DNA from 3 places in the Bradyrhizobium sp. KB893862 SZCCT0404 genome. Region 2 is predicted to be linked to each of the others. Evidence: predicted binding sites of a transcription regulator. Region 2 holds the regulator's gene; each other region holds the start of a gene.
What was found. The regulator HrcA, encoded in region 2, represses chaperone genes, less so after heat shock. The targets are predictions, from matches to a motif close to GTTAGCACTCNCNNNNNGNGAGTGCTAAC.

Region 1: the regulator HrcA is predicted to act here: its motif matches at 1,530-1,558, upstream of JQ617_RS01145 (co-chaperone GroES).
Region 3: the regulator HrcA is predicted to act here: its motif matches at 1,478-1,506, upstream of JQ617_RS30340 (co-chaperone GroES).

Annotation. Positions count from the first base shown of each region.
Region 1 is NZ_JAFCLT010000001.1:216,437-219,709, forward strand. It holds gene groL (chaperonin GroEL) at 1-1,127, opposite strand, end outside; gene JQ617_RS01145 (co-chaperone GroES) at 1,173-1,487, opposite strand; gene JQ617_RS01150 (usg protein) at 1,887-2,174, shown strand; gene JQ617_RS01155 (O-linked N-acetylglucosamine transferase, SPINDLY family protein) at 2,391-3,273, opposite strand, start outside.
Region 2 is NZ_JAFCLT010000005.1:307,207-310,479, forward strand. It holds gene rph (ribonuclease PH) at 6-719, opposite strand; gene hrcA (heat-inducible transcriptional repressor HrcA) at 888-1,976, shown strand; gene grpE (nucleotide exchange factor GrpE) at 2,073-2,678, shown strand; gene pncA (bifunctional nicotinamidase/pyrazinamidase) at 2,815-3,273, opposite strand, start outside.
Region 3 is NZ_JAFCLT010000009.1:114,162-117,434, forward strand. It holds gene JQ617_RS30330 (protein phosphatase CheZ) at 1-571, shown strand, start outside; gene JQ617_RS30335 (hypothetical protein) at 761-1,282, opposite strand; gene JQ617_RS30340 (co-chaperone GroES) at 1,594-1,890, shown strand; gene groL (chaperonin GroEL) at 2,087-3,273, shown strand, end outside.

The sequences.
Region 1 (3,273 bases), on a different contig from region 2:
ACGCCGCCGGCGAGCTTGGCCAGACGCTCCTGGAGCTTCTCGCGGTCGTAGTCCGAGGTGGTCTCCTCGATCTGCGCCTTGATCTGGGCCACGCGCGCCTCGATGTCGGCCTTCTTGCCGGCGCCGTTGACGATCGTGGTGTTCTCCTTGTCGATCATCACCTTCTTGGCGCGACCGAGCATGTTGAGCGTGACGTTCTCGAGCTTGATGCCGAGATCTTCCGAGATGGCCTGGCCGCCGGTCAGGATCGCTATGTCCTGCAGCATGGCCTTGCGGCGATCGCCGAAGCCCGGAGCCTTGACGGCAGCAACCTTGAGGCCGCCGCGCAGGCGGTTCACGACCAGGGTCGCGAGCGCTTCACCTTCGACGTCCTCGGCGACGATGACCAGCGGCTTGCCGGTCTGCACCACGGCCTCGAGCAGCGGCAGCAGCTCGTTCAGCGAGGAGAGCTTCTTCTCGTTGATGAGGATGTAGGCGTCGTCCATCTCAACGCGCATCTTGTCGGCGTTGGTGACGAAGTAGGGCGAGATGTAGCCGCGGTCGAACTGCATGCCCTCGACGACGTCGAGCTCGGTCTCGAGCGACTTGGCTTCCTCGACGGTGATGACACCCTCGTTGCCGACCTTCTTCATGGCGTCGGAGAGGAACTTGCCGATCTCCTGGTCGCCGTTGGCCGAGATGGTGCCGACCTGGGCGATCTCCTCGTTCGAGGTGACCTTCTTGGAGTTCTTCTGGAGGTCCGCAACGACGGCTTCGACCGCGAGGTCGATACCGCGCTTGAGGTCCATCGGGTTCATGCCGGCGGCAACCGACTTGGCGCCTTCCTTCACGATCGCCTGGGCGAGCACGGTGGCGGTGGTGGTGCCGTCGCCGGCCGCGTCAGCGGACTTGGAGGCGACTTCGCGCACCATCTGGGCGCCCATGTTCTCGAACTTGTCCTCGAGCTCGATCTCCTTGGCGACGGTGACGCCGTCCTTGGTGATGCGGGGAGCGCCGAACGACTTGTCGAGCACGACGTTGCGGCCCTTCGGACCGAGCGTGACCTTCACCGCGTTGGCGAGAACGTCGACGCCGCGCAGCATCTTGTCGCGCGCTTCAACCGAGAATTTGACTTCTTTGGCTGCCATCTGGAATTTTCCTTGAGATGTTTGACTGGAGGGAGAGAGGGGCTCTTAGGCCGCCTTCTTCTTGGAAGCGGGGACGTCGAGGACGCCCATGATGTCGCTTTCCTTCATGATCAAGAGATCGACGCCGTCGATCTTGACTTCAGTGCCGGACCACTTGCCGAACAGCACGCGGTCGCCGACCTTCAGGTCGATCGGGATCAGCTTGCCGGCCTCGTCGCGGCCACCCGGGCCAACGGCGACGACTTCGCCCTGGGAGGGCTTTTCCTTGGCAGAGTCGGGAATGATGATGCCGCCTGCGGTCTTCTCTTCTGCGTCGATGCGCTTGACCACGACGCGGTCGTGAAGCGGACGGAATTTCATGCAGTCCTCCTAAGCATTTGCACGAGATGGAGTTTTTCAAGTGTTAGCAATCGGCGCCCGCGAGTGCTAGCGCCGGCCGAGCTGAAATAGGACAGGAATTTTGCGGGGGCAAGGGCTTCTAGCAGAAAAATCAGCACCCGGAAGCGCCGACTGCCAGAATCTCTTTCCCATCGTTAACCAGCCCAAGGGGGCCTCGCAGGGCGCCCTTGGGGACCGTATTAGCACGGTGGCATGTCTGCTGCTAACGCATTGAATTTCAACAGCTTGTTAAACTTTTGGGCTTGAGATGGGTTGTCAGTTTGCGTCACATTTCTCTCATGTGAGCGCATCTCCACCGGGTGGCTCGTCGCAGCGTACCGGAAAGCCGCCCCTGAATGCGCTCCTGCAAAGGAGGTTGGCATGGGACTGCGGGTTGGGGGCGTTTCCGAGGACTTCCGGAAACAGATGCTGGGCTACGGGCTGACGACGGCGCAAATTCTTTATCGAATGCCGGATCATCCCTCGCTGCTCCAGACCTATGTCTGGCAGAACTACGACATGTTTCCGAAATTCCCCGCGCTAACCGACTTCCTGGCTTTCTGGCAGGAGAAGCTCGAGGGTCCGCTGTTCTCGGTCACCGTCGCCCATTCCAAGCTGATCAAGCCGGCCGAGCTGCGCGCCGTGGACGGCGTGTTCCGGCTGCATTGAGGGCGAGACAGGTCTCGCAGCGAGCACCGGTCTCGTAGGGTGGGCAAAGGCGCGCTAGCGCCGTGCCCACCATCTCTCTGTGATCGCATCTAACAGTGCTGGGCACGCTTCCGCCTTCGCTCTTCGAGCTACGGCGGACAAGTCGCTTTGCCCACCCTACGACAGCTGCATTGGAGCTGCGTCCGGCGCGCGGCCACGCGAAGCCTACACACACAATCAGGCGGCGCTGTCGCAGTATCGCTTCCACATCGCGCGATAGGCCTCGTCCACGGCTTGCGCGTAGGACACCGGGTTGCACGCGGCGGCAGCCCGGACCTGTGCCGGCAATTCGCCGCGCAGCCTGTCGAGGTCGCCGAGCTCGGCGGCGCGGCTCACCGCGATGTCGACATAGCCTTCTTCGCTGTCCGTCACCCAGTCCGGCAGTCCGATCGCGGTGAGGATCGAACCGGCGGCGCGGCTCGGCAGGCTGTTGCCGAGCTTCGCCACGACCGGCACGCCCATCTGCAACGCTTCCAGCGTGCTGACGCCGCCGTTCTGCGGGAACGGGTCGAGGGCGATGTCGACGCGGTTATATGCCGCCAGGTGATCGATACGCAGCGTTTTGCCGAGCAGTTCGACGCGTTCGGCCGGCACGCCGCAGCTTGCAAGCCGCGCCATCAGATTGTCGCGGACCAGCTGATCGTCCAGCGCGACATCCTTGATCAGCAGCCGTGAGCCCGGCACCCGCTCCAGGATCCTGGACCAGGCCGTTGCGGCCTGGTCCGAAATCTTGCTGACGCGGTTGAAGACGCCGAATGTGACGAAGCCGTTCGAGATCGCCGGCGTCGACACCTGTGCAAGCTCGATCGGCAGCGGCTCCAGCGTCACGAAGCAGGGCACGTCGACGACGGTTTCCGCGAACAGGTGCCGGACCTCCGCAGGAATCGCGACCGGGTCCGAGAACAGATAGTCGATCGTCGGCAGCCCGGTGCCGGTGCCGTGTCCCCAGCCATGGGCCTGGATCGGCGCCGGCTTGCGCGCGAACACGCCGAGGCGGTTTCCCTTGGTATGGCCGGACAGATCGATCAGGATATCGATCCCGTCGGCACGGATCTCCTCG
Region 2 (3,273 bases):
ATTGACTACGCGACAGCCAGTTTCTGCAAGTCCACCAGGCGCGCGATGCCCTTCTGGGCCAGGCCGATGAGCTTCAGGAACTCGTCCTGCGTGAACGGTTCGCGTTCCGCGGTGCCCTGCACCTCGATGATGCGGCCATCGCCGGTCATGACGAAATTGGCATCGGTCTCGGCTTCCGAATCCTCGGCATAGTCGAGGTCGAGCACCGGCGTGCCGTTGTAGATGCCGCAGGAGATCGCGGCGACGTTGTCGCGCATCACGTTGGCCTTGATCATGTTGCGCGCCTTCATCCAGTTGATGCAATCGGCGAGCGCGACCCAGGCGCCGGTGATCGAGGCCGTGCGGGTGCCGCCATCGGCCTGGAGCACGTCGCAATCGACCGTGATCTGGCGCTCGCCGAGCGCTTCGAGGTCGACGATGGTGCGGAGCGAGCGGCCGATCAGGCGCTGGATCTCGACGGTGCGGCCGCTCTGCTTGCCGGCGGAGGCTTCGCGGCGGGTGCGTTCGGAGGTCGCGCGCGGCAGCATGCCGTATTCGGCGGTGACCCAGCCGCGGCCCTGGCCCTTCAGCCACGGCGGCAGGCGGTCTTCCAGCGTGGCGGTGACCAGCACATGGGTGTCGCCGAATTTCACGAGGCAGGAGCCTTCCGCATATTTGACCACGCCGCGCTCGAGCGTCACGGGGCGCAATTCGTCGGGCGCACGGCGGCTTGGCCGCATGGGAAATCCTCCAGAAATCTCGGAATTGGGCTGTTCGCGGTGCTTGTAGGTGGGGTGAGGGTGGGCAGCAAGGCTTTTTCGCCCCCGGTTTTCCACCCCGCAAACGCCACGCTTGTCAGAACCGTCCTGGATGGACAAATTATGAGCATCTGAGAGGAGTTACCGTCTGTGGCCCATCACGATCCGATCCATCTGATCGCGCCGCGCGCAGGCCTCGCCCAGCTCAACGAGCGTTCCCGCGACATCTTTCGTCAAATTGTCGAAAGCTATCTCGCGACCGGCGAGCCCGTGGGCTCGCGCAACATTTCCCGCCTGATCGCCATGCCGCTGTCGCCGGCCTCGGTCCGCAATGTCATGGCCGATCTGGAACAGCTCGGCCTGATCTACGCCCCGCACACCTCCGCCGGCCGGCTGCCGACGGAACTCGGCCTGCGCTTCTTCGTCGACGCCCTGATGCAGGTCGGCGACCTCAATGACGCCGAGCGGCAGGCGATCCAGAGCCAGCTCACCTCCGTCGGCCAGGCCCAGTCGGTCGAGGCCGCGCTGGACCAGGCCCTGACGCGGCTGTCGGGCCTGACCCGGGCCGCGGCCGTGGTGCTGACGCCGAAATCCAATGCGCGGCTGAAGCACATCGAGTTCGTCCGGCTGGAACCGGAAAAGGCGCTGGTGATCCTGGTCGGCGAGGATAGCCAGGTTGAAAACCGCGTGCTGACGCTGCCGCCGGGGGTTCCCTCGTCGGCGCTGACCGAGGCCGGCAATTTCCTCAATGCGCGCATCCGCGGCCGCACGCTGGCGGAGGCGCGGCTCGAGCTCGAAACCGCGCTCGGGGAGGCCCGTGCCGAGCTCGACCAGCTGACCCAGAAGGTGATCTCGGCCGGCATCGCCAGCTGGTCCGGCGGCGAGAGCGAGGACCGCCAGCTCATCGTCCGCGGCCATGCCAATCTGCTGGAAGACCTGCACGCGCTGGAGGATCTGGAGCGGGTCCGCCTGCTGTTCGACGATCTCGAGACCAAGCGCGGCGTGATCGACCTGCTCGGCCGCGCCGAGACCGCGGAGGGCGTGCGCATCTTTATCGGTTCGGAGAACAAACTGTTTTCCCTGTCGGGCTCCTCCACGATCATCTCGCCGTATCGGGATGCCGCCGGCCACATTGTCGGCGTTCTCGGTGTGATCGGGCCGACGCGGCTGAATTATGCCCGCGTGATCCCGACCGTGGACTATGCCGCCCGGATCGTCAGCCGCCTGCTGGGGGGCTGACCGGCATTTGCGCCGATCACGGGCGCTTGATTTTCGGAGCTTTAGGCACGATATCCGGGCCAACAATCCCTGGAAACGAGTTCGAGATTTGAGCCGATGACCGATCGAGACCGGCAACCCGAAGACACGACCGCGCCGAGCGGCGAGCCCGTGGTGTCGAAACCCTACATCATGCCCGACGATCCCGAACCGGGTTCGGTCGAGCTGTTGCAGAAGGAAGCCGCCGAGGCCCGCGACCGCATGCTGCGGACGCTGGCCGAGATGGAGAACCTGCGCAAGCGCACCGCCAAGGAAGTCGCCGACTCCAAGCTCTACGGTATCACCGGCTTTGCCCGCGACGTGCTCGACATCGCCGACAATCTCCAGCGCGCGCTCGATGCCGTTCCGGCCGAAGCGCGAGCGGCGGCCGATCCCGGCCTGACCGCGCTGATCGAGGGCGTCGAGCTCACCGAGCGCTCGCTGCTCAGCGCACTTGAAAAGCACGGCGTGAAGAAGCTCGATCCGCAGGGCCAGAAGTTCGATCCGAACTTCCATCAGGCGATGTACGAGGTGCCCGATGCGTCGGTGCCGTCAGGTACCGTCGTGCAGGTCATGCAGGCCGGCTACACCATCGGCGAGCGCGTGCTGCGCCCCGCTCTGGTCGGTGTCGCCAAGGGCGGCGCGAAGCCCGCGCCTGCGGCGAACAGCAACGAAGTGAACTGAGCCCGATCCTCATCCTGAGGAGCGCGCTCGCGCGCGTCTCGAAGGATGAAGGCCCGGCTCTCGCAGCTGGGCCTTCCATGGTTCGAGACGGCGCTGACGCGCCTCCTCACCACGAGGGTCTGGTCGTGCGCCCCGCCTACGCGCTCGCCGCGATATCCGCAGACTGAATCCGCTTCACGCCGGCCTTGGCCATGTCGGCCCAGGCCTTTGCCAGCGAGCCCTGGGTGTCGATGCCGCGGCAGGCGTCCTCCACGACATAGACTTCGAAGCCCGCCTTGCGTGCGTCCAGCGCGGTCCAGGCGACGCAGAAATCCGTCGCCAATCCCGCCACGAACACGCGCTTGATCTTGCGGCCCTTCAGATATCCCGCGAGTCCGGTTGAGGTCTTGCCGTCGGCTTCGAGGAAGGCCGAGTAGCTGTCGACGTCCTTGTGAAAACCCTTGCGGATGATGAGTTCGGCGTGCGGGATCGACAGGTCCTTCGACAGCGCAGCGCCGTCGGTGCCCTGCACGCAATGGTCCGGCCACAGCACCTGCTTGCCGTAAGCGAGATCGACGGTCTCGAACGGCTTCTTGCCGGAATGGGTCGAGGCAAA
Region 3 (3,273 bases), on a different contig from region 2:
CGAAGCGCGCACCATGCTCGAGACCTATCGGGCGCAGATCGAGCAGTGCGAGAAGCTGAAGGTCGAGCTCGACCTCATCCACGACGCCATCGATCGCACCAAGCGCGAAATCGCGACCCTGCACGGCAAGAGCTTCGACGGCGGCGAAATGGCCAAGGTCAACGGCGAGCTCGGCGCGGTGGTCGGCGGCACCGAGCAGGCGACCCAGCAGATCCTCGAAGCGGCCGAGTCGATCGACCAGTCGGCATCGGCGCTCTCCAAGGTCGATTCGGTCGACCAGCAGAAGCGGCTCGCCGACGACATCCAGGAACGCGTCATCTCGATCTTCGAAGCCTGCAACTTCCAGGACCTGACCGGCCAGCGCATCAGCAAGGTCATGACCACGATGAAGTTCATCGAGCAGCACATCAATGCGATGATGGACATCTGGGGCGGCGTCGACGCGATCAAGGCCCATGTGCCGGCGCCGGTCGACCAGCGCAGCGACGACGAAAAGCTCCTCAACGGCCCCAAGCTCGCCGGCGACGTCGGCCACGCCTCGCAGGACGACATCGACGCGCTGTTCGACTGAGCGCGCGAGATAGGGACAAGCTAAACGCCGGCCCCTGGGGCCGGCGTTTTTGTTTTTGGGGCCTTGGTCGTCATTCCGGGGCGGCTCGACAGAGCCGAACCCGGAATCCAGAGCTTTAAGGAAGGGAGCCCACCACATCGAGATTCCGGGTTCGGTCCTGCGGACCGCCCCGGAATGACGGAGAAAAAATCACGCCCTCGGCGCGCAGCGGACGTAGACCATGTTGCCGTAGCGGGTGGCGGCGTCCTTGTCGATGAAGCGGGTGATCAGGACGCGACCGTCGAAGGAGACGATCTCGCGGTCCTGCTCGCCGGGGGTGGGACCCGCCGGGCCGATATAGTTCTTGCCGCTGGGCGAGCCCTTCAGCCGCAGCTCCTGCGGGGTCGCCTGGTCGGCCAGATGCATGATCACGCCGCCGGAGGAGCCGGCGGTGATCACGTAGGGGTTCTTGCACTGCGCCCTTGCCGCGGCCTCGGTGCGGGCGCGGTCGGCCGGGTTCTGGAACGAGGCGAGGCCCCAGCGGCCGACGATCTCGTCGGCGCGGATGGTCGCCGGCATTTCCGGACCGGTGCCGGGCTCCGCCTCAGGCGGCGGGGACGAGGACGAGAACGACGGCAGGCTCATGCCGCCGCCGCAGGCGCCGAGCAGCAGCGCCAGGCAAGAGGCGGCCGCCAGATTGGCAACCGTGCGCGCGTGAGCTGAACTGATCATGGCATTCCCCCGAACAAGACCATGGCCGCATCCCTCCCGCAGCCAAGCGCAAAACTGCTGCCGGAGCAATGACGTCCTTTGATACGCCGGGCCCCGAACAAAGTTTCCAATGCCACCATCCTATATCCGCCTCACCAATCGCTTAACCACCTTTGCTTGACAGGATCGCGGCCAAGCCATATTTCCGGGCGCACTATTAGCACTCGGAAAGCCCGATTGCTAAGCGCGCCGTTCGATCCGAAGAGGGGGAACGGAAGCGCCGCCCCACCCACTTCCACTACTTCCGAAGCGAGCCTCCAAAGGGAAACGTCATGGCTAAATCCAAATTTCGTCCGCTGCATGACCGTGTCGTGGTCAAACGTATCGACGCCGAGGAAAAGACCAAGGGCGGCATCATCATCCCGGACAGCGCCAAGGAAAAGCCGTCCCAGGGCGAGATCGTCGCCGTCGGCCCGGGCGGCCGTGACGAGACCGGCAAGCTGATCCCGATCGACCTCAAGGTCGGCGACCGCGTGCTGTTCGGCAAGTGGTCGGGCACCGAGGTCAAGATCGACAACGAAGAGCTCCTGATCATGAAGGAGTCGGACATCATGGGCGTGCTGGCCTAAGGCCATCCGCCTGAACGGCCGCTGAATGCCATGCCGTCATGCCCGGGCAGAAGCGCGAAGCGCGTCTTCACGCTAGATGACCCGGGCATCCATCCTTCCGCAGGATGATGGATTGCCGGGGCAAGCCCGGCAATGACGCGGAGAGCGCCGTACAGCCCACAACAAGACACATCACGACACACGAGGGATTGCAGAAATGGCTGCCAAAGACGTCAAGTTTTCCGGAGACGCGCGCGAACGCATGCTGCGCGGCGTCGACGTTCTCGCCAACGCCGTCAAGGTGACGCTCGGCCCCAAGGGCCGCAACGTCGTCATCGAGAAGAGCTTCGGCGCGCCCCGCATCACCAAGGACGGCGTCACCGTCGCCAAGGAGATCGAGCTCGAGGACAAGTTCGAGAACATGGGCGCCCAGATGGTGCGTGAGGTCGCCTCCAAGACCAACGACCTCGCCGGCGACGGCACCACCACCGCGACCGTGCTGGCCCAGGCCATCGTGCGCGAAGGCGCCAAGGCGGTTGCCGCCGGCATGAACCCGATGGACCTCAAGCGCGGCATCGACACCGCGGTCCAGGCCGTCATCAAGGACATCGAGAAGCGCGCCAAGCCGGTCGCCGCCTCCTCCGAGGTCGCCCAGGTCGGCACCATCTCGGCCAACGGCGATGCCGCCATCGGCAAGATGATCGCCCAGGCGATGCAGAAGGTCGGCAACGAGGGCGTCATCACCGTCGAGGAGAACAAGTCGCTCGATACCGAGGTGGACATCGTCGAGGGCATGAAGTTCGACCGCGGCTATCTGTCGCCCTACTTCGTCACCAATGCCGAGAAGATGACCGCCGAGCTCGAGGACGCCTACATCCTCCTGCACGAGAAGAAGCTGTCGGGCCTGCAGGCCATGCTTCCCGTGCTCGAAGCCGTGGTGCAGTCGGGCAAGCCGCTCGTCATCATCGCCGAGGACGTCGAGGGCGAGGCGCTGGCCACCCTGGTCGTCAACCGCCTCCGCGGCGGCCTCAAGGTCGCGGCCGTCAAGGCGCCGGGCTTCGGTGATCGCCGCAAGGCCATGCTCGAGGACATCGCGATCCTCACCGGCGGCCAGCTGATCTCCGAAGAGCTCGGCATCAAGCTCGAGAGCGTCACCGTGAAGATGCTCGGCCGCGCCAAGAAGGTGGTGATCGACAAGGAGAACACCACGATCGTCAACGGCGCCGGCAAGAAGCCCGACATCGAGGCCCGCGTCGGCCAGATCAAGGCGCAGATCGAGGAGACCACCTCGGACTACGACCGCGAGAAGCTCCAGGAGCGCCTCGCCAAGCTCGCGGGCGGCGTCGCGGTGATCCGCGTCGGCGGCGCCACCGAGATCGAGGTCAAGGAGAAGAAGGACCGCGT